4 regions of the Acetobacteroides hydrogenigenes genome follow, and region 4 is predicted to be linked to each of the others. Evidence: riboswitches for the same ligand, from Rfam matches in the RefSeq annotation. Region 4 holds a riboswitch; each other region holds the start of a gene.
The links. A riboswitch is a leader RNA that binds a small molecule or an ion and turns the genes downstream of it on or off. The one in region 4 is predicted to bind cobalamin.

Region 1 (5,624 bases), on a different contig from region 4:
GAAAAGTTCTACGATAAGGAACGGTATCGACCACGGTACGAGAATTTCAACGATAAGCCACAGCTTATTATGACAAGCGACTACTAGGCCGTTAAAGAGAGGAGAGATTTTTCATCTCTCCTTTTTTATTTTAGAAATTGTAATGAGAATTCAACCTAGTTCTGGAATTTCTAAATTTTAAGTGTTAAATCGCGGAAGTGAATTTGGGCCATGTGGTTTAATCTGCGACGATAAGAACATTACTTTTTGTTATATTGTAGCTTGATTTTGGTTTATTGTTGCAAATTGTAATGTAGAATAGATTTCGTAGTGATAAATTTGTTAAATCTGTTTTTGCTAAACGAAAAACTATTACTTTTGGTGGCATCAGAAAACGCAATCATATGGAAAATTTAGATTGGGGTAAGTTGCCTTTCGGTTACATCAAAACCGACTACAACATCCGTTGTACATTTAAAGATGGGAAATGGGGAGAATTAGAGGTGTCTGATTCGGAATATCTCCCAATTCATATTGCCGCAACAGGACTTCATTATGGACAAGAGGCATTTGAAGGCTTAAAGGCTTATAGAGGCAAAGATGGCAAGATCCGTCTTTTCCGTTGGATCGAGAATGCGAAGCGTTTACATCGGTCGGCTGAAGGCATTCTGATGGCTCCAGTTCCTGAAAAGCTTTTTGAAGAGGCAATCCTTAAGGTTGTGAAGCTTAACGAGCGCTTCGTACCGCCATATGGTACAGGTGCATCACTATACCTGCGCCCAGTTCTATTTGGTACAGGCGCAGAGGTGGGCGTTAAACCTGCAAGCGAGTACACCTTTATCGTATTTGCAACGCCTGTCGGTCCTTACTTCAAGGAAGGCTTTAACCCTGTTAAGATTGCTATTGTTAAGGATAGCGATCGTGCTGCACCGCTAGGTACCGGAACCTTAAAGGTTGGTGGTAACTATGCTGCTAGCCTCCGTGGTGTTGTAGAAACCCACCATAAGGGCTATAGCTCGCCAATGTACCTCGATGCAAAGGAGAAGAAGTACATCGATGAGATTGGTGCCGCTAACTTCTTTGGCATTAAGGATAACTGCTATATAACCCCCGAGAGCACAAGTATTCTTCCATCGATAACCAACATGAGCTTGCTAACGTTGGCCGAAGATCTTGGAATTAAGGCTATCCGCCGTCCTATTCCGGTAGAGGAACTAGACACCTTTGAAGAGGTTGGCGCTTGCGGAACGGCTGCCGTTATATCTCCAATTGGCGAGATTGCCGATCTGGAAACCGGTAAGGTTTACAAGTTCTGCAAAGACGGACGTCCAGGACCAGTATCGACTAAGCTGTACGAAACCCTGGTGGCGATTCAGTATGGCGATATTCCTGATCCTCACGGCTGGGTTACCATTGTTGAGTAATCAAGAAAACAAAAATAAGCATAGAAGGGCGGCAAACATGTCGCCCTTCATTTTTAGATATTTGTCGGAAAAAGGCTACCTTTGTGGCCGATTCGGCGATCTTACGAACCGCGTAAGATTAAAGGGAATCCGGTTAAAATCCGGAGCTGTACCCGCAGCTGTATGTCCTAGTAGCGGCCTTTAATGGTTTACCACTGTCAGCTGATGATGGGAAGGTTTTAAAGGGGGGACGAGCCAGAAGACCTGCCACGATCATGGGTAAACATCAACTTTCGGGAATAAAAGTTTAAAGAATGACACGTTTTAGAGCCTTACTGGCAACTGCACTGGTTTTACTGCTGTTTAGCGCTTGCTCTTCCAAAAAAAACGGCAACGGCGAATCATCGAACTCCGGTTCGTCCTACTTTTCGGAGAAAATAACCCTTAAGTACCTTCGCGGATTTAGCATTGGCTACCACGGCAGCTACGCTACGGTTGACGTTCGCGATCCGTTCGACTCGACCAAGCTGCTTAAGCGCTACATCCTGATCGATCGTACTAAACCTACCCCTACGGGATTGCCCCAAGGCATTGTGGTGAAGGTTCCTGTCGAGAAATCGGCCTGCTTTTACGGTTTAACGGTGAACGAGATGGCCCGCCTAGGAGTGAACCAGACCGTAACCGGAGTGGCCGAACCCCAATACGTAAAGGATGGCCTTGTGCAGGCGGGGCTTAAGCAGGGCAAGGTGGTGGATCTGGGCGAGGTGGCGCAGGCCAACGTGGAGCGCATCATCGAAGCGAACCCGGAGATACTGGTTGTCTCGCCAATTTCGGGGGGATCGCTAAATAAGATAGAGCAAACGGGCGTACCGCTGGTGTACGACTGCTCGTACCTGGAGAATACGCCGCTGGCGCGTGCGGAATGGATTAAGTTCATCGCGCTATTCTTTAAAAAGGAGGCGCTTGCCAACAAAATGTTCGATAGCGTTGATGCCCGATACTGCCGCGTTGCAAAAATTGCAAGGGCTTCCAAGTCGCATCGGCCTACGGTATTCACCGAAAAGAAGTTCGGACAGGTGTGGTACACCCCTGGAGGCCGCAGCTACATGGCTCGCTTCCTAGAGGATGCCGGAGCCGACTACATCTGGAAGGATGATAAGAGCACGGGTTCGCTACCGCTAAGCTTTGAGTCGGTGCTGGCAAAAGCATCGAATGCCGACTACTGGATCATAAAAACCAACACCCCATACGTGTACACCTACGCCCATCTCGAAAAGGAGTTCGGGCTGTACAGCAGCTTCAAGGCGTTTAAGGAGGGCTCCATCGTTAGCTGCGATACGGGAAGAGTGCCCTACTACGAGGACGGCTACCTTGAGCCGGATGTCATCCTTAGCGATATGGTGAGCATCTTCCATCCGGAGCTGCTGCCCGGCTATATTCCCAAATACTTTAAAATGCTGGCCCGATGAGCATCGCTGCAGCGAGACGTAAGCGGAGCCAAAGCGTGCGCATTATGGCAGGAGTAGGGGCGCTGATCCCACTTCTGATGCTGATGAATATTGCTTGGGGAACGGTGTCCATTCCTGTGGGAAAGGTGTTCGAGATACTTTCCGGGGCCGACACGTCGAACGTTGCGTGGAATAACATTATTTGGATGTCACGCATGCCCCAGTCGATTACGGCCATGCTGGCTGGCGCTGCCCTTGCGGCCTGCGGGCTGATGATGCAAACGCTCTTTCGCAATCCGCTTGCCGATCCTTCGATCCTCGGAATTAGTACGGGTGCGAATTTGGGCGTTGCCATCATGGTGCTATCGCTCAACGGGTCGATGGTGGTAGGCACCATTATGGGCTACACCGCCAACATCCTAGCGGCATTCGTTGGCGCTCTGGCCGTACTGCTGATCATCCTATCGCTATCGGGAAAAATAAAGAATACGGCCATGCTGCTTATCGTGGGTATCATGATTGGCTTCATGGCATCGTCCATCATATCGGTGCTTAACTTTTACGCCTCGAAGGAGAACATCCAAATCTTCGTGCTTTGGGGGCTGGGCGATTTCTCGAACGTAACGTGGAACGAGATGCCCTCCTTTGCCATTGCTTCGACTATTGGGATTGCGTTTGCCCTTTTGCAGATTAAGCCGCTGAACGCGCTGCTGCTGGGCGAAAATTACGCCTCGAACCTTGGGGTTAACGTAAAGCGGGCGCGATACTCCATTCTGCTGGCCGCAGGTTTGCTGATTGCGGCTGTTACGGCCTTCTGTGGGCCGATATCCTTTATCGGTTTGGCCGTTCCGCACGTGGCGCGGATGCTGCTCGGGACATCGAACCACAAGACGCTGCTGCCGGCAACCATTCTGCTGGGCTCGGTGGTTGCTCTTTTGTGCAACCTGCTAACAACCCTGCCGGGTGAGGGAGGGATTATCCCCATTAATGCCGTAACTTCGATGCTTGGTGCGCCGGTGGTGATATACGTGATCTTTAACCGTCGTAAGCTACAATACTTTTCGTGATGAGTGCAAGGAAACAACCGCAAACCGAACAGGTAACCCTTAAGGCAACAGGGTTGGGCATTGGCTACTCCGCTGGCCGAAGCCAGGCTACGCTCCTGCACGAGAACCTTAACCTGGAGCTGAAGACGGGCGAGCTTACCTGCTTGCTGGGTCCCAACGGTGCGGGCAAGTCTACCCTTATCCGTACGCTGGTTGGCTTTCAGCCAAGGCTGGCCGGCGATGTTTACATCGGGGGTAAGCCCATAAAGGGGTACTCTCAGGGCGAATACGCCAAGCTGGTAAGCGTTGTGCTTACCGAGCGATCGTCGATAGGCGGAATGACCGTGCGCGAGCTGGTGGGCATGGGCCGTTATCCGCACACCGGATACTTTGGCATCCTGCGCACCAAGGATCATAGGGTGGTTGAGCGGGCAATTGCGCAGGTTGGGATTGCTGATTTGGCCGGCAAGTACGTATCGGAGCTGAGCGATGGCGAGCGCCAAAAGGCGATGATTGCAAAGGCGCTGGCTCAGGAAACGCCCATCATCATTCTGGACGAGCCTACCGCGTTTCTCGACCTTCCGAGCAAGATTGAGGTGATGGTGCTGCTGCTTAACCTTGCGGAGCAGACGCAGAAGAGCATTCTGCTATCGACGCACGACCTAGAGCTGGCGCTGCAGCTGGCCGATAGGCTCTGGCTGCTGGCAAAAGACCGCGAGCTGGTGTCGGGCGTGCCCGAAGATCTGGTGCTCTCGGGCGAGTTCAACTCGTTCTTCGAGCGCGAGGGCATACTTTTCGATAAGGAGACCGGATCGTTTCGTGTGCACAACCCTATTGCCAAGTCGGTGCACATATCCGGGGTAGGGGTGGAGGCGCAGTGGGTGGCCAACGCGCTGGTACGAAACGGCTTTGCGCCATCGGCCGATCCCGATGCCGAATACCGCGTGGAGGTGAGCGAGGAGTATCCCGGTGAGTACCTGGTTTACCGCAACTCGGTGAAGATGTTTACGGCCAACTCCATCGAAAACCTGCTGAAACTGCTGAAGGCGTCGTAGCGGCTTTATAAAAGAGACTTTCTGAGATTAAATACCTACCGTTAGTCGTGGCAATTTTGCTGCGACTTTTTGTTTTGGGCTGGTGTGAGGTAGTGCATTAAGGTTTTCCGCTGGTTATCTTCATATAGCGGCAACTTTTACTTCATAGGCGTAACGCTAAGAGTTGTTTCGAAATCTTAAATGCATAATTATAGCAGTTTATCCCCTCCTTAGGAGGGGTAGGGGTGGGTTAAGGTTTTTTCAAATAGAAGGAATATGCTTTTCATCCATCCCTTGTCCTTTCTAGGACATTGTCGTTAGGTTAAGTAATTGGAAGGCGGTAAGCTCCATTTTTCATTTCTTTTCAGGGATGAAAAGAAACGAAACAAAGAAAAATCCTGCACGAATTAACTCGCTCGGTCGCGGGGATAACATTTCCTTTTCAAAATAGATTCTAGGCCAATCATCGCTATTACGCTGATTGTCGTTGTGCAAGCTCCGCTCGCTCAAACAGAATTCGTGCCTGTCTGGTATGGCTTCGCCATGGTGTTTACGGAATAACCTTGCGGCTCTTTTTACCAATCCATTCCGTTTGTTCGGTATCCGTCATTTTAATACTCTGGTTTTGTTCTTCAATAAATAGTTCTCGTATGTTTGCAGCACAGGAATGGCCAGTGAAATTTACCATGATTCGGTAAGTTTGCGACCATTAAT
Region 2 (5,624 bases), on a different contig from region 4:
GCGGCAATTACAGATCCATTGGACGAAAGTACAAACGATCGTGCTCCTTTAATAGGCCTTATGCTATCTACCATAGTTTGGAAGGCCTCCAATGAGATGTCGAAACCTACAATTCCTAGAAAACGAGATCCTTCAAGTAATGGGGTTCCAATGCTTGTTTCAAGTATACTATCCTTCTTGTTGTAGCTAAACCAGTAGGGATCAGAAAGAAGATCAGCCTTTTTTACCTTACAGTTATAGTATAACGATGTTTTGTTGTCACCATCCAGTTCTACAGTGTCCTGCATGTACTTTAAAACGCCATTTTCTCTAAAGTAGGTAAATCGAACTCGTCCGTAATCCTTTGTGTATGACGAACTCATATTTCGTAACTCTACAGATGCCCAAACCGATGTTAGGTTAGGATTTGCATCTGCTACAGAATTAAGAATTGTCTTTATGGCATTGGGTCTTTCCCCTTCTGGATTAGTAAGTTGCATACCTATCTGTTTTGCCAGATTAGAGGTTTCCAACAGTTTTGAGTTGATCTCATTTTGCATCTTCAAGGAGTAATCCTTACCAACACGAAGTGCAATTTCCTCAGCATATCTGCTTTTAAGCGTGTTAAGCCCTTTGATTTGCTCATAAATGCTTATAGAGTAAGCCAAAAACACAACAGCCAAAATGCCTAGAATGAGCTTCCAGCGGATATTCAGTCTTATTTTCATTACAAAATGAATTACTTTAGAAAAAGGACGCTTTTGCTGAAACAAAAATATCAACATTCTTTTATTATCCGTGGCTCTCCTAACATTTTTTCGTGAAGAGATATTTTTTGTACATTTGCTCACAGTCATAAACCTAATTAATTTCAATTTCAATGAATTTATTAGCAGGGAAAGTAGCCATCATTACAGGGGCAGCACGAGGTATTGGTAAAGCAATTGCGCTACGTTTTGCAGCCGAAGGTTGCAATGTCGCTTTTACTGACCTTGAGTATAACGAAGCTGCTCAGGCTACAGAAAAAGAGATCGCCGCATTGGGTGTTAAGGTTAAAGGATACGCATCAAATGCTGCCAACTTTGAAGACACCCACCGTGTTGTAGATGAGATTGTAAAAGATTTTGGACGCGTAGATATTTTGGTAAACAATGCTGGTATTACCAAAGACGGTGCACTAAAACGTATGACCGAAGCCCAATGGGATGCTGTTATTGCAGTAAACCTAAAATCGGTATTTAACTTTACCAAAGCTGTTCAGCCAGTTATGTGGAAACAGGGCAATGGTAGCGTTATAAATATGAGTTCGGTAGTAGGCGTTTCTGGAAATGCAAACCAATGTAACTACGCTGCATCAAAGGCTGGTATTATAGGTTTTACCCAATCAGCAGCAAAGGAAATGGGTATGCGTAATATTCGTCATAATGCAATTGCTCCAGGTTTTATCATGACAGAGATGACCGATCAACTTCCTGATGATGTAAAAGCAGAGTGGGCTTCAAAGATTCCACTTCGTCGTGGAGGTACTCCTGAAGATGTTGCTAACGCGTGCGTTTTCTTTGCATCCGATCTTTCATCGTATGTTACAGGTCAGGTTCTGACCGTATGTGGAGGTATGAATATTTAGTAGAATTTTATCTGTTCATTTTTTTGCCACTCCTTGGATAGGGGTGGCTTTTTTCTGCTATATTAGGGGCACCAATTCTACTATAAAAATCGCTATGCGAAAAATTATTGCTTATTTGTTTTTGATATTTACAGCATCCTCATGTGCTGTAACAACCAAAACTGTAAATGTTGATGTTCTTATACCAAGTGCCGAGCGGATATCGCTGAAGGATGACGAGCGTATTGTACTTGTTGCCAACTATCGTTTAAAAAGCAGGCTGGTAAACAAGCAAAAGTCAGCATTTGTAGATGATTCTCTTCAGGTTGTTAATACCATAGAAAATTTTAAGGCGTATTTTCAATCGTTAGGGACATTCTCGCAGAGTTACGTGCGGGTTAACTATCACCCAATCTCAGAAAGTGATCCAGAACTCCTCACCTCAGAAGAAATAAAAAGTTTTTCGCAGTTGGAAAAGCCTAAGTATATCGTAGTACTTTCTCTATTACGAACTCTTATTGAAAGAGAAACTCCTACTTCCTATAAAGTAGTTTATGCGTCGTTGTGGCATGTCTACAATGCTAAAGAGGGGGTGTTAGAGAGAGAACTACTCGATAAAGATTCCTTATATTACGACCAATATGAAAAAGTTTCACGATCGGAACTTGACTCTATAATATCTAATGATGTTTCATATCGAGTTGCCCAAAAGATTGGTTTTTCCATACTACCATTTTGGCAAGAGCAGTACAGATATTATCTTACCGTTCCAGATTTAAAGTTTCAGAAAGTTAGCCAATTAGTGCAAGATTTTAAGTGGAAAGAAGTTATATCGTTAATGCAAACTTTCTTGACATCTCCCGAAAAAAATGACGTGTATGCGGCAACTTTTAATATCGCGCTTGCCTGTGAAATGATGGGTAATATTGATCTTGCCAAGAAGTGGCTGGAAAAATGTCAAAAGATAAAGAATTCCTATGTAGTGCAGCAATATTGGACTGCCTTAATAAAACGAGAAATGCAGGAAAAGGGTGCATCCGTAGAAAATGGCACATTGGAAGACCAACAACAGGAATAATTACTACCTTTGCATAAGTGAAAACAAGCCTCTTTAGCTCAGTCGGTAGAGCGGCGCATTCGTAATGCGTAGGTCGCCGGTTCAAGTCCGGTGAGAGGCTCTTATAGAATACCATTTCGTTTGAGATGGTATTTTTTATTTTCAACAGAATACAAAACGCGATTTTTGATCGTAGTGGTATGATTTATACCTTCTCTTAATAGTATCAGATATAAGTGATAGAGCGTTAAAAATATGGTTATAAAAGTTAATTGTCTATAATGCCTACTGTAAGTAGCTTCAAGAGGACATTAATAAAAAATACCCTACTTACAAACTTTATATTGGAACGGTTGAAGGAGAACCGGGCATTGCCGATATCGTAGCATCGCTAAAATCGCAAACTATTGCGAATAAAAAAGTAATCATTGCCCCTCTTACGTCAATTGCTGGCGATTATGCTAATAACGATATGGCTAGCGAAGAATCTGATAGATGGAAATCAGTACTCGAAAAGGCGGACTATACCGTTGAACCCAAACTTGTTGGAATTGAAGTCTACAAGGAAATCGTAAACGTTTGGGTAGAGCATAAGAGTCAAGCAAAGTAACCAATACTTCGCTTTTTAAGCGGAATAAATCAATTGATATTAGAAAATCCTAGAGTACAATTTCCCGGAAACCCTCGAATTTTCTTTGGTTGCTTAATATTTTACCCTAATTTTACACCCGAATAAGGTGACTGGTTGGGAATCCTTCTCAGCCAGTAAAAGGGAATCCGGTGTGAATCCGGAACAGTACCCGCTACTGTATGCCAATAGCTGCGTTGCAGCTGGTATTGCAAGTCTACGCCACTGCCTTCGAAAGAGGGTGGGAAGGCCGCAATACTAGGTAAGTCAGGAGACCTGCCTCATTCAACAAACACATGTATTGCTTCCGGGTAAGAAGTAGCTGTTGAATATGAACCTAGGCGTATTCTTCACTTTTATTTTCCTGCATTTAGCAAAGGGCATGTTGTATTAATTTTAATTTTTAATACAATGATGATTACGAGGTTAAAGTTGCTTATGGGTTGGCTTATATGCCTTCCGCTGTTGCTCCACACCACCACGTTGGCGGCAGCCGGTAGCGAGGCCGAACCCAAAAGGGCAATTCTGCTGGTGGCTTTTGGTACATCCTTATCCGACTCTAAAGGAGCCATCGACAGGGTAGGCGAGAAGGTGGCTAAGGCATTTCCGAACACCGAGATTCGCTGGGCCTACACATCTAAAATTATTCGAAAGATTTTAAGGAAGCGTGGCGAGGAGATTCTTTCGCCAGCAGAGGCGCTAGCTAAGCTGGGCGAAGATGGTTACAGCAACGTTTACGTGCAGTCGCTGCATATAATTCCAGGCGACGAGTACGACGATTTGGTGCAAACGGCCAACGCCTTTACCAAGATGCCTAAGGGGATTAGGCAGGTAACGGTGGGTACTCCGCTGCTATGGAGCGATTCCGATATGAGCGAGGTGGCATCGGCCCTGATAGCCAATGTTCCTGCCGAGCGAAAGGGAAAGGAGGCGGTTGTATTTATGGGGCATGGCTCTAAGCACACCTCCAACGTCTACTATCCAGCCATGCAGTACTACTTTGCCAAGGTCGATGCCAACACCTACATAGGAACGGTAGAGGGTACGCCCACGCTCGACGATGTGGTGGCCTCCCTTAAAGCTAAAGGCGTAAAGAAGGTATGGCTAATGCCCTTTATGCTGGTTGCTGGCGATCATGCGGTAAACGACATGGCTGGTAGCGAACCTACCAGCTGGAAGTCGCTGCTTACCAAGGAGGGATTTACCGTAGAGGTTGTCCTAAAGGGGATGGGCGAGCTAGATGCCATAGGTAGCATTTGGGTGAAGCATCTTCAGCAGATAGCAGGAGGGAAGTAGAGAGCTTCCCGAGATATAATGACGCACATATCAGGTATCACGAAAATTTGGGAATAAACCGCTAAGTGTTTTAGAGCGCTTTTTCGCGCTACGTATATCGTGATACTTGGTGCCATCAGTTAACAAACCAACCAAAAAAAGAGAATGAATAAGATATTGGCAACGCTGTTAGCGCTGATGCTAGCAGTAGCTGCAGGCGCACAGTCGTACACCATTAAGGGAACCGTAACTGAGAAGTCTAACGGAAAGCTAATTGTTGGCGCCAACGTAATGGTAAAGGGACTAACAGTTGGTGCGGCCACCAACGTCAACGGAGAGTTTACTATTAAGGTACCTAAGGCGGGTGATTATACGCTGGTGGCAACCTATACGGGCATGCAGCGTCTGGCTCAGCGCGTAAGCGTTCGTGGCGATGTGTCGGACCTAGCCTTTAGGATGGAGGAGTCGGTTGGCGCTATAGACGAGGTGGTGGTTACCGGAACAGGAACGCACCACAGCCTAAAGACAGCACCCGTACAAACCGAGGTTTTCTCGAATAAGACCATTGCCAAGCTGGCTCCCCGCTCGTTCGAGGAGATGGCCACCTCCATTAGCCCCTCATTTGATTTTACGCCTGGTACCATGGGCTCGTTTCTACGTGTCAATGGCTTGGGTAACGATTTTGTTGTGCTTATGGTAAACGGCAAGCGCGTGTATGGCGATGTAGGCGGACAAACCGATCTAAACAGAATCTCGCCCGATAATATCGAGCGCGTAGAGGTAGTTAAGGGTGCCTCGTCGGCCCTATATGGTTCTGATGCCATTGGTGCAGTTATCAACGTTATTACCAAAAAGAGTAAGAGTACCGTTAGCTTCGACAATACTACCCGCTTTGGAGCGTATGGCGATTTTCAGCAGGCCAACACGCTCGATTTGAATATTGGTAAGCTGTCGTCGAATACCCAGTTTGCCCATAAGCAGATTGATGGCTACCAGCTAAGCCCTTTTGAAATTGATGCTAAGAGTAAGGCTTTAAGTTTGACGGAAGCCAAGGCGGTAAACCGCTTTTATGACAATAC
Region 3 (5,624 bases), on a different contig from region 4:
ATTATATAAAAGGATACACTTCGAAGGTATAAAGCCTATAGCATATCTCTAAAGTAACAGCAGACTCGAAAATAGCTATGGAAAAAATTATATAAAAACTATTACACGGGGTGGTAATGGTATCATGCAATATAAAAACGCTGTCATTCGAAGTTTTAAATCTTGTCATATAGTATAAAAATGCAATCATTCGGGGTCTCAAGCCTTGTCAGATGGCATAAAAGTGCTGTTACATGGATTAAAAATGACGACAGATGCAATAAAAATGGTGGCATTCGGGGTATAAGGTCTTGTCATATGCAATAAAAGCTCCGTCATCTGTAGTAAAAGTGCTGTCACACGCGATAAAAATGGTGACAGATGTAATAAAAGCATTGTCACATGGGGTAAAAATGGTGACAGATGGGGTATATTTATGGAATTGTACCTTCTATATTGAGACTGTTCATGCAACTGTGTCTGCAAAGTTAACGTTATCATTTTGCAGACACAGTTGCATGAACAGTCTCGTAGCAGCAGCATGGTTTCATAAAAAAGCCGCACGATTCCTCGTGCGGCTCTTTTGCTGATGTATGAAAAAACTAGTTGAAGAAGTATCCGCCGTTAGGATAAATACCAACATTGTACTCTTTTATTTTCTCGCCATTGGTACTATTGTAACGAATCATCTTGTGGGTAAGAGAGGTATAAGGAGCAGTCATAGCCATTATTTCACCATTAGAAGGATTGATGGCTAATCCATAAAAATCGCCACTAATGAATGGCTTTGTTGGAGCCGCAGCTGCCGCAATGTCCATTTGGAAGATACCGGGTGCTCCATAGCTTCCTATATAGTAAAGCTTATCCTTGGTGCTGCTTATCTGAAGTCTATCAGGATTAAAGCCTTCTATGTTAATTTTAGTAACTTCATAATTAGATGGATTAATCTTGCAAATAGCACCTTTAGTGCTATTTGCTGAATTTGTCCAATCGGTATAGCCTGCGCATACAACCCATACTACTCCTGTCTTATCTACCACAAATGCTTTAGGAGAATCTGCTACATTAATGGTTCTTTCAATGGTGTTGTTGCTAAGATTGATAACCGATATGGTGTTATTTTTACCACCGCTTCCAGCGCTATTGGCTACATAAAGCTTATTATTATAAATAACCATTCCTTCTGGATCAGATCCTACTTTAATAGACCCCGTAACCTTATTCTCTTTAAGATTAACTATAGCTATCTCATCATTTTTCCAAGCGCTTACATAGCCTGTTTTTCCATTTACAACCATATAGCGAGGACCTTCTACTGGAATCATAGCGTATTTCTTGCAGGAGTACTTGCTTACGGCAACTATCTTGTTCGATCCGTTGAGAACTAAATAGGCTGAAGTATCTGCCACCGCAATACTTTGGAGTACGTCACCCAACTCCTCCTTGTTCACCTTATAGTAAACGTCGTTGGCAAGGCTATCGCCGTTGGTGTAGTAGAGCGAAATCGATGCCTCATTCTTTCCGAAGCTTCCCTCGTTGACGATCACCATTCCTTGGGTAAGGTCGTAGCGTTGCTTAGGTTTTGCAGGCGAATCATCATCATCGCAAGCTGTAAACTGTATTGCAGCACCTAGCAGAAGGGCCGCGTAAAGTAGCTTTTTCATGTTTCTATTGTTGGTTTATTGTTGATTACTTCTATTGTCGGTATATGCTGAGGCTACCTCTGCTTTCCAAAGCTTACGGATACTCCGGCTTGGAAGGTTCTTAGCGGTAGCGCGTAGCCTTTTACCATTTGGTAGTCCCTGTTCCAGATGTTATCTATCCGTGCGAATGGTCGCATACCGCCCCAGCTAAAGTGCATCTGTGCTTCAACCACAACCGAGCCTATGCTGTACGGATTCAGCCAGTCGGTGTTGCTGATGTAGTAGCGCCTACCCGTATACGAATGTGCGTACCGGATGCTATACCACTTTGTTTGAAGGTAAATAGCGGCGCTTCCTTTGTATTTCGGCTTGTACGGAAGCTGCTGTCCTTTTACAGCCGATCCCGAGGTCTGATCGGTCGATCGCGTAAACAGCCCCGAGAGATCCACCCCCAGCGTGGTACGATTCAGCTGCTGCTTGGCCGTAATGTTGGCCTCGGCACCTCTCGACCATACCGACTTCACGTTTTGAGGAGTCCAGATCGACCCGCTTGGCATCCACAGAATCCAGTTGTCGACGTTGTTGTTGAATGCAGCCGTCTTTACCGAAAGCAAGAACCCTTTCTTCATGTACAGGTAGTCCAGCCCCAGCTCTTCGCCGTAGCCGTCTTCCGGTTTCAGATCCGGATTTCCCCATCCCGTCCAGTACAGATCGTTAAACGAAGGCACTCGGTAGTTTCGCGATACGTTCCCCCTTAGCTGTAGCCCAGGTAGTAGCCTTTTTTGTAAACCTACCGACCAAGTCATAGGCGATGCATCGCCATTTATAAGCTCCTGCCGAATGCTTGCAAATGCCTCGAACCCACCATTGCTGGTGCGGAAGCGATATCCAAGCACACCGGCAGGTCGGTATCGCTCTTTGGCGTCAGGATAGTTGGTAGAGGAGGCTCTCTCGTACGATGCGTTTATACCGCCCTCCAGCGTGCTGCCCGCGCTAAGGGTCACAATGGCTTCGCCCTCCAGCTGTCCCTGTGTGGTATGGTGATTCGATCGTTCTATGCCCGGATTGCGGTATTTCTGCCAGTCGTTAAAGAGTGCCGACTTTACGTTGAAGCGAACCCGATGGCGCGTAGCTTGCCATTGCGCTGCTGCTCTAAGAAAACGGTTGTAGTCGTATTCGCTGCTCATGGTGTTGCTCACCATCGGGGGGTACTGGTTGTATCCGTCCTGTCCCCAAACCGATACCACCAGCTTGTCGTTGCCAGTAAGCGCAAATGTTCCGGTTTCCATGATTCCGCCCTTGGAGTAGCGGGCGTTTATCTGCCTATCGCGGTTGTCGCTGCTGTTAACTTTGTAGTCGTTCTCGGCTTCGGTGTAGAATAGTCGGGTGGATAGCGCCATTTTAGAGCCGCTGTAGGTGTGCTTGGCTCCGGTGTACGAAAGGCCGTAGCTACCTACCGACTGCATCACCTCGCCGCTATGCCCTTCGCCAAGATTCAGGGTGTTGTCCAGGTGAATAACTCCGCCAATGGCACCGCTGCCAAACAGCGCGCCGTTTCCGCCCTGCTGTACCACCACTTGATCTACAAAGAAGGTAGGGATGCTTCCGAAGTTAACCCCGGCGTTCATGGTGCTCTGCAGGTTGATGCCGTTCCAGAGCACGGCCGTATGCGAAGAGTTTAATCCGCGCATCGACACGTTCGAGGTCCCTCCCGGACTGTAGCTGTTTACCGTAACCGCAGCTTGGCTGGTAAGCAGTTCGGAGAGTAGCATGCTGCTGTTCTGCCGAAGTTCGGTTGGCGAAACTATTTTTAGCGATAGCCCCGACGTGTAGCGCTTAAGTTTGCTGCTTACCACTACCTCTTTAAGGTGTATGGTATCCGCAATGGGCCTTTCCTCAGGAAGATTCCCTGGAATGGAAAGCGCGCTAAAAAGAAGAACGTTAAGTAACATGTTTTACAAATGATCAAAATCGTTAGCGATTCAACCATTTAAAACCTGCGAATAAAAAGATGTGATGCTGTAAGCAATGTAAAAGAATTACACCAAGCCCTTTATCCGAAAGCTATAAATGTTCACGTTCTGGCAGGTCTTCTGGCTTGTTCCCCTTTTATCGGCCTTCCCGTCCCAACCGGACAGTGGCATTTGGATGGTGATAAAAGGTTTTGGTAGAACTTACAGCAGCGGTAACTGCTCGGGATTTTCACCCGATTCCCTTTTCGCCCCGCATATGGCGGAAACCAAAACTGGCGCAAAGATAGGCTTAATTTATGTACTCAAAGGCGAATTAGCTTTTTTCTTTTCAGATTTCCTAAAAGTGCCCCACTTTTCGGCTTTTGCTAAATGCTAACCGTATCATGTTAATTTTTTTTTGCAATAATGTTTGCTACAATCGGTAAAAGAATATTTTTGCAAAATGCCTTATTCAGAAACAGGTGCGGAGTGAATGGATTATCCACTATCTCTGCACCTTTTGTTTCTAAGCTTAGGCATGAGCTAGCCATGCTATTGTATCCTTCTGTAACAATCCTACGACAATCGATTAACGCTAGATGTAAGGCGTTTGGAGTATGTTGGCAGAAATAGCTAACTTCGTGGCTGGATGTATAACTACTGCATCTTTCAACATCAAATTTTATGCAACAACGTAAAAAGGATGCCGTTCGCCTTAATAAGCTAATTAGCGACGCTGGGTTTTGTTCGCGTCGAGAGGCCGACGAGTATATTGCGCAAGAACGCGTTACCGTTAATGGACATACCGCAGAAGTGGGCGATAAAGCTTTTAAAACAGACTTTATTCGAATTGACGGAGAGCCGCTTCGATTTGTTGAAAAGGTTGTGGCAGAAAAGAAACAGCCCGAATTTCGCTCTAAACGTATAGGTCGAAACCTAGGGACAGAGGAAAAAAAGTCCAAACCAGTTCCGGCAGAAAAGGAATATGAGCGAGCGCCTAAGGGAGGTAAGCAGTCGGGTAAAACAGGTCTCGTTAAAAAGGCTGATTCAAAAGAAAGAGCATCAACAAAGCCCGAAAAGAAGGTAGGTGCTGCAAAAAAATGGTTCTCTAGCCGCAAAAAGTAGCCAACAACCTGTACTCTTCGCTTTTCATTTCATAAGTTTGTGTGAAATATCACCGCTAAGCCCAAAGTCTGCATTAATAATGTTTCGAAGAATTGCTGCAACGATATCTCTGTTCACCCGAATTCCTATTGCACGATGGATGTCAATCTCCCATGTGGAATACGGGAGAACCGCTCCATTTTATGCTATTGTAGGATGGATTGTTGGTGGGCTTGTTGCGCTGGTATTCTACTTGGTCGATTTCCTATTTACCCAACCCGTTACGGTTGCCATTGCGTTAACCTTTTCTGTTTTTTTGACAGGAGGTTTGCAGGAAGGAGGCTTAGCCTATTTCTTCGATAACCTAGGAGGTAGGCATGGGCAACGCTTCTACGTTAAAAATAGGACCGATAAGCAAATTGGCATACAAGGTATTCTTGGTGTTGCGCTAGCGCTGATACTTCAGTTTGCAATACTGCAAGAGCTAAGCCCCGCTTTGGTTCCTTGGATTATCCTTTCGGGCGAAAGCTTATCGCGCTTGGCAACCATTACATTAATAGATACCAATAGGTACCTACGGCCAAAGGAAGGATACGATGCCGCCCCGGCTTTTAGTAAGTTGGGTATAGATGGCTGGCTTATTGTTCTGGCTACAGGAACTCTTCCATTTTTGCTAACGCTTAAGTTGAAAATTTGGTTTGCGATTATACCTCTGGTTGCCGTTCGTATTATTATGGAGATTTTCTTTAAACGATTTAGGGGCGGAGTTAACTTTGAGGAGTGTTTGGCAACTCAGCAGTTTTGCCTGATCGCATTTTACTTAGGTGTTTCAGCAATTCCTAATGTATAGATAGGTCTCGTAAAAGCATTAATGCTAAAAGGCCTCGAAGAATGCTTCTTCGAGGCCTTTTTATTGAATAGTTTAATGCTCGCGTATCGTTGCGTT
Region 4 (5,624 bases):
AGATGGTAGGACTGTTACCGTAAAGGGCAGTGCGTTCGAGGCGAACTTCGACTTTAAGACGGGCGTGCTATCATCCTACAAGATAGGAAAGGAAACGATTATTAGCGAAGGTCCTAAGCCAAACTTCTGGCGTGCACCAAACGACAACGACATAGGAGCAGGCTTTAACAAGAACTTCCGCATGTGGCGCAGCGCCTACGACGAGGGCACCCTTACCGATGCTACCGTTAAGGATAACGGCAATGGCACCGTTACGGTTAACATTAAAAAGAGCCTGCTGAATGGCGATGCCATCTCCGAGCAAATCTTCACCATCGATGCTAAAGGTAACATTAAGGTGAGCAATAGCTTTACTGCTGTTAAGGGAACCTACAAAGGGCTGCTTCGAGTAGGTAATGCCATGACCTTGAACAAGGCCTACAGCAACATCAGCTGGTACGGTCGTGGCCCATGGGAAAGTTACTGGGATCGCAAAACATCCGCCATTGTTGGCCTTTACAAGCAGAACGTTAGCGAAGCTTACTTTCCCTATGCCCGCCCACAAGAGAGCGGCAACAAGAGCGATGTTCGCTGGCTAACCATGACCAACGCTAAAGGCAAAGGGGTGAAAATTGAAGGTGAAGAGCATCTTAACGTCTGCGCTTTACCCTACACCATCGACCAATTAGATCCTGAAGTAGATAAAAAACAGTATCACTCTGGCGAGCTTACCGAAGCACCATTCATCAACTTTAACGTAGACCTCCAGCAAATGGGCGTAGGCGGTGTTGACAGCTGGGGCTCGTGGCCTATAGAAAAGTATCAGCTTAAGTTTAAAAGTTACAGCTACTCGTACTGGATTAAACCCATCTAGCCAACGAGCTGCATAATACACAAGAGGATGTCCCTGTGGGCATCCTCTTTCTTTTTGCTCAATTTTGTAGCAATTCAACACAATAGCTACTACTTTTCGGAGTTATGTATAAAGCACTATACTAATGAGAATAGGAACAAGAACTACAAATCATGATTCAACTCGTTTTGTAGAAAATATCTTGTCTTTATTATATCTTGTGCATTGATACTTTATACCTTTTACAATATGAGCCATACCTTACGTTACCTTACCCTAGCAATTATCCTTGTATTGGGATGTGCAACCGTTTATGGGATTAAGCCAAGCGGCAGCTACAATATTCAAAGTATTACCCAGAAATATCCAAACATCACCTTTACAAGGGTGATAACACATGACAAATACCACCTCCAGTTGGCCGACATTGCCCCAACGGCTAAGGATAAGAACGTAACAGTGCTCATCTGCTACCCCGACTCGGGCAACATTAAGGAGTGGCTTGGCTACGGAATGCTCCTTGCCGAACGGGGCTACCGAACTATCATGTTCGACTACCGCGGTTTTGGTCTCAGCGACAAATTTTCCATCGAAAAGGACACTCTTTACTACGACGAATTTAGTATAGATGCCAACACCGCTTACAACTACATCAAAAAGCGATATCCCAACAGCAAGGTGGGGCTCTTTGGCATGTCGATGGGCAGCATAATGACCACTACAATTGCCCTAAAGCATAAGGGCGATTTCATTATCGGCGATTCGTACGTTTGCGATATGGATAGCGCCATTAACCAAATAGAACAAATCTACAAAAGAAAGATGGCCACACCAGCCAGCGCATACGACTACAACAACAACCTTCAGTACCTCTGCCAGCCCATCCTCCTACTTAATGGGAAATACGATACGATTTGCGAATCGAGCACTGCCGCTTTCGCAAGCAGTAAACACGTTGAATCGGTTGCCTACGACGGGGGACATATGGAAGGACCTTTGGCTCTAAAAGAGGCTTACTTTAACCGAATTGACGAATTTATAGAAGGCCTCAACAACACTGAGAATAACGAAAACCATGCCGTAAGCCCATACGCCATTCTGCTAGCCGTTATTGTTTTCGGAGTGCTTTTCAATCACATTGCACGAAAAAGAAAAATTGCTTCTAATGTAGGATAACCTCCTATATCAGTAAAGGAAAAGTCTATTCAACAAGTTGATTACGAAAAAAAATATATTGTACCCATTCCTATCAAAACGATTAGAGATGCTGGCCTAGAAGCAAGCGAGAGCATATAACTGCACCAAGGTTCTCGGGAAAAGCTTGGTTTTACCCATTTTGCAAAGAACTGCTGGTTTTCAAAAAAAATATCCCCATCTTTGTCACCGATATTTGGTATCCTGCCTCGGTAGGATAAGAGGGAATCCGATGAAACTTCGGAGCTGTACCCGCAGCTGTAAATTCCGCAAAACGTTTTGATGAAGAGCCACTGGCCGCTGTGCTGGGAAGGTTTCAAAACGGGAATGAGCCAGAAGACCTGCCAATGTCATCCAAGTTAAGACGCTCCGGGAATAGAGCGGGTCGATACAGATTCTTAAGATTCTCTTTAAGCTCTGGATAAATCGCATCCTACCCTATTTGCAGAGCAATCACCGCAAAGTGAACCCTAAAAGAGAATGAGTAAGCACTCCCTTCGTCCGATAATGTTTGCAGGCACCGGCAGCGATGTTGGTAAAAGCGTTGTGGCCGCAGCGTTCTGCCGCATTTTTCTGCAGGATGGCTATCAACCTGCTCCGTTTAAGGCGCAGAACATGGCCCTAAACTCGTACGCTACACCCGAGGGACTGGAGATTGGTCGCGCACAGGCCGTTCAGGCCGAGGCCGCCGGCATCCCCTGCTGCACCGATATGAACCCTATCCTGCTTAAGCCAACAACCGACCGCATGTGCCAGGTGGTGCTCAACGGCAGGGTTGCGGGTAACAAGAGCGCTGCCGACTACTTCAATGGTACCGACCGTGAGAGGCTTCGTGCCGAGGTTCACGCGGCATTCGACCGCCTACACGCACAGTTTAATCCTATTGTAATAGAGGGTGCCGGAAGCATTGCCGAGGTAAACCTTCGCTCGCGTGATCTGGTTAACATGCCGATGGCTCAGCATGCCAACGCTACCGTTGTTCTGGTTGCCGATATCGACCGTGGCGGTGTGATAGCATCAGTTTACGGTACGATGATGCTGCTAACCGAGGAGGAGCGCAGGCTGGTAAAGGGCATCATCATAAATAAGTTTAGGGGCGATATATCGCTATTTACCGATGGCGTTAAGATTATCGAGGACCTTTGTAAGGTACCGGTGCTGGGCGTTATACCCTACTTTAAGGATATCCATATCGAGGCGGAAGATTCGGTGATGCTCGACCTAAAGAACCGCACCGCCGTAGACGGTAAGGTGAATGTTGTGGTGGTGCTGCTGCGCCACATGTCCAACTTCACCGATTTCGACGTGCTGGAGCGCGATGAGCGCGTGCACCTCTTCTACTCCAACAATGTAGATGAAATTTCTAAGGCGGATATCATCATCATCCCTGGAACAAAATCGACCCTTGCCGACCTGTACGAGCTACGTAAGAATGGCGCTGCGGCGGCCATCGTTAAAGCATATAGGGATGGTAAAACAGTGATTGGCATCTGCGGTGGATACCAGATGCTGGGCATGGAGCTGTGCGATCCGCAGCATGTGGAGGGTACGATTGATGCCCTACCTGGATTGGGATTGCTACCCGTACGAACCACCATGCAGGGCGAAAAGGTTACCCGTCAGGTACAGTTTAGTTTCCTAGATAGCCCTGCAATCTGCGAGGGATACGAAATACATATGGGCGAAACGGAGCTGCTCTCGGGCAACGCCTCAACGCTAAACACGCTTACCAGCGGCAATGCCGATGGCGTGCATGTTGATAGCCGTTGCTTCGGAACGTACATCCACGGTATTCTGGATAATGCAGTGGTGATAGACCATCTGCTTGCCCCTTTTAAATCGCAGCTCGAAACACGAACCTTCGACTACAAGGAGTTTAAGGAGGAGCAGTACAACCTGCTTGCCAACCATGTGCGCAGATATGTAGATGTGGAGAAGGTTTATGAGATGTTAGAAATTAGACGTTAGATAATAGATGTTAGACATTAGATTGAGGATGCTAGACTATGAGATACGGTTCGAGCTTAAGGCTGGCGTAAGCAAATCTAAAATCTAATGTCTAAAGTCTAACATCTGTTTAAAACAACAAGATTATGCTTTTTGGTCATGGAGACGATATCGCTACTTGTGAAGTTCCTATTGTAGGGAACTTCAGCTCCAACGTATGGTACGATGGTTACGTTGCCGACTTGCAGAACGTGGTATCTGAGGCATTAACCGATATCACCAGCTATCCCGAGCCCGATGCGCGCAGCTTGCGTATGCTTCTGGCCGAGGTTAACGGTGTAGCCCTTCCCAACGTGCTGGTGAGCAACGGAGCAATTGAGGCTATCTACCTGATAGCACAGGCATGGCGCAAGAGCCGTTCGTTGGTAGTGGTACCCACATTCAGCGAGTACGAGGATGCCTGCCGGATTCACGAGCACGAGCTGCTATTCCTAAATGAGGATGATTTTGTTGGGGTCATTCCCGATGTCGCCGACATGGTGTGGATTTGCAATCCGAACAATCCAACAGGCAGAGTATGGACTCGCAACCAGCTGCTGCAGCTTCTAGAAGCTAATCCCGATAAGCTATTTGTGATAGACCAATCGTACGCCACATTTTGCACCGAAGAGCTACTGCATGCTACCGATGTGCTCGATTATAGTAACCTGATAATTATTGGGTCGCTTACCAAGTGCTACGCCATTCCTGGTATCCGAGTGGGCTACGTGGTGTCTGCCGCCGATAATGTGGCGCAGTTGCTTCAGGTTCGCATACCGTGGTCGGTTAACACCATTGCGGTAGCCGTTGCCAAGCATTTTATTGTAAATGGCGATAAGTACCCGCTGCCCTTAGTGCGTTGGCTTACCCAAAAGGAGCAGCTATGCGAGCAGCTCGCTGCTATTGATTTTGTAGAGGTTCTACCCTCGGAAACCCCATTCTTCCTGCTGAGGCTAAAGAGGGGTAATGCAGCCCAGCTAAAGCAGTATCTTATAAAGGAGTATGGGTTGCTCATACGCAACGCCTCCAATTTCCGTGGGCTAAACGCCTCATATGTGCGCATCTCTCCTCAGGATGATGCCATCAACCAAAAACTTGTAAATGCGCTGAAGCAATGGAAACCGTAAACACTGCTATAGCAGGGCTCATTCTGGGGTATCTCCTCGATTTGCTGCTTGGCGATCCTGCTTGGCTTCCGCATCCTATCGTACTATTTGGGAAGATGGTTCATCATTGTGAGAAGCTGTTGCGACGTGGAAGCGTTCTTATCGCAAAGGGTGCTCTTGGTGCTTTCGCTTTGGTAGGCATAACCTTTGTCCTATTCTTTGGATTGATGCATTGGGTAAAGCAGCTTCCACTTGTCGTGGGGATTGGCATTACAGCCCTCTTTGTCTTCTACGGATTGGCGAATCGTACGCTTATTTGGGAGGTGCGCAACGTATTTAAGTCATTAGAGAAAGATATTGATAGCGGCAGGAATGCCGTAGGACGCATTGTAGGGCGCGATACTTCCGCGCTAACTGATGCGCAAATACGCAAGGCAGCTCTCGAAACGCTCTCCGAAAACCTGAGCGATGGGGTGGTTGCGCCACTCTTCTACTATGCGCTGCTT

Region 1: another riboswitch for cobalamin. It lies ahead of CLV25_RS05385 (ABC transporter substrate-binding protein); the one in region 4 lies ahead of CLV25_RS12905 (cobyric acid synthase).
Region 2: another riboswitch for cobalamin. It lies ahead of CLV25_RS14305 (sirohydrochlorin cobaltochelatase); the one in region 4 lies ahead of CLV25_RS12905 (cobyric acid synthase).
Region 3: another riboswitch for cobalamin. It lies ahead of CLV25_RS10490 (TonB-dependent receptor plug domain-containing protein); the one in region 4 lies ahead of CLV25_RS12905 (cobyric acid synthase).

The regions. Positions count from the first base shown of each region.
Region 1 is NZ_SLWB01000004.1:27-5,650, reverse strand. It holds gene CLV25_RS05395 (6-phosphofructokinase) at 1-87, shown strand, start outside; gene CLV25_RS05390 (branched-chain amino acid aminotransferase) at 384-1,403, shown strand; cobalamin riboswitch at 1,471-1,668, shown strand; gene CLV25_RS05385 (ABC transporter substrate-binding protein) at 1,697-2,851, shown strand; gene CLV25_RS05380 (iron ABC transporter permease) at 2,896-3,897, shown strand; gene CLV25_RS05375 (ABC transporter ATP-binding protein) at 3,897-4,931, shown strand; gene CLV25_RS15910 (hypothetical protein) at 5,461-5,598, opposite strand.
Region 2 is NZ_SLWB01000018.1:9,311-14,934, reverse strand. It holds gene CLV25_RS14330 (GAF domain-containing protein) at 1-707, opposite strand, end outside; gene fabG (3-oxoacyl-[acyl-carrier-protein] reductase) at 860-1,606, shown strand; gene CLV25_RS14320 (DUF6340 family protein) at 1,701-2,663, shown strand; tRNA gene CLV25_RS14315 (tRNA-Thr) at 2,691-2,763, shown strand; gene CLV25_RS14310 (sirohydrochlorin cobaltochelatase) at 2,953-3,252, shown strand; cobalamin riboswitch at 3,361-3,568, shown strand; gene CLV25_RS14305 (sirohydrochlorin cobaltochelatase) at 3,682-4,566, shown strand; gene CLV25_RS14300 (TonB-dependent receptor) at 4,711-5,624, shown strand, end outside.
Region 3 is NZ_SLWB01000010.1:1,439-7,062, forward strand. It holds gene CLV25_RS10485 (DUF5074 domain-containing protein) at 582-1,643, opposite strand; gene CLV25_RS10490 (TonB-dependent receptor plug domain-containing protein) at 1,697-3,574, opposite strand; cobalamin riboswitch at 3,689-3,881, opposite strand; gene CLV25_RS10495 (S4 domain-containing protein) at 4,259-4,699, shown strand; gene CLV25_RS10500 (adenosylcobinamide-GDP ribazoletransferase) at 4,779-5,528, shown strand.
Region 4 is NZ_SLWB01000014.1:90,268-95,891, forward strand. It holds gene CLV25_RS12895 (glycoside hydrolase family 2 TIM barrel-domain containing protein) at 1-853, shown strand, start outside; gene CLV25_RS12900 (alpha/beta hydrolase) at 1,082-2,008, shown strand; cobalamin riboswitch at 2,209-2,389, shown strand; gene CLV25_RS12905 (cobyric acid synthase) at 2,507-3,994, shown strand; gene CLV25_RS12910 (aminotransferase class I/II-fold pyridoxal phosphate-dependent enzyme) at 4,120-5,139, shown strand; gene cbiB (adenosylcobinamide-phosphate synthase CbiB) at 5,127-5,624, shown strand, end outside.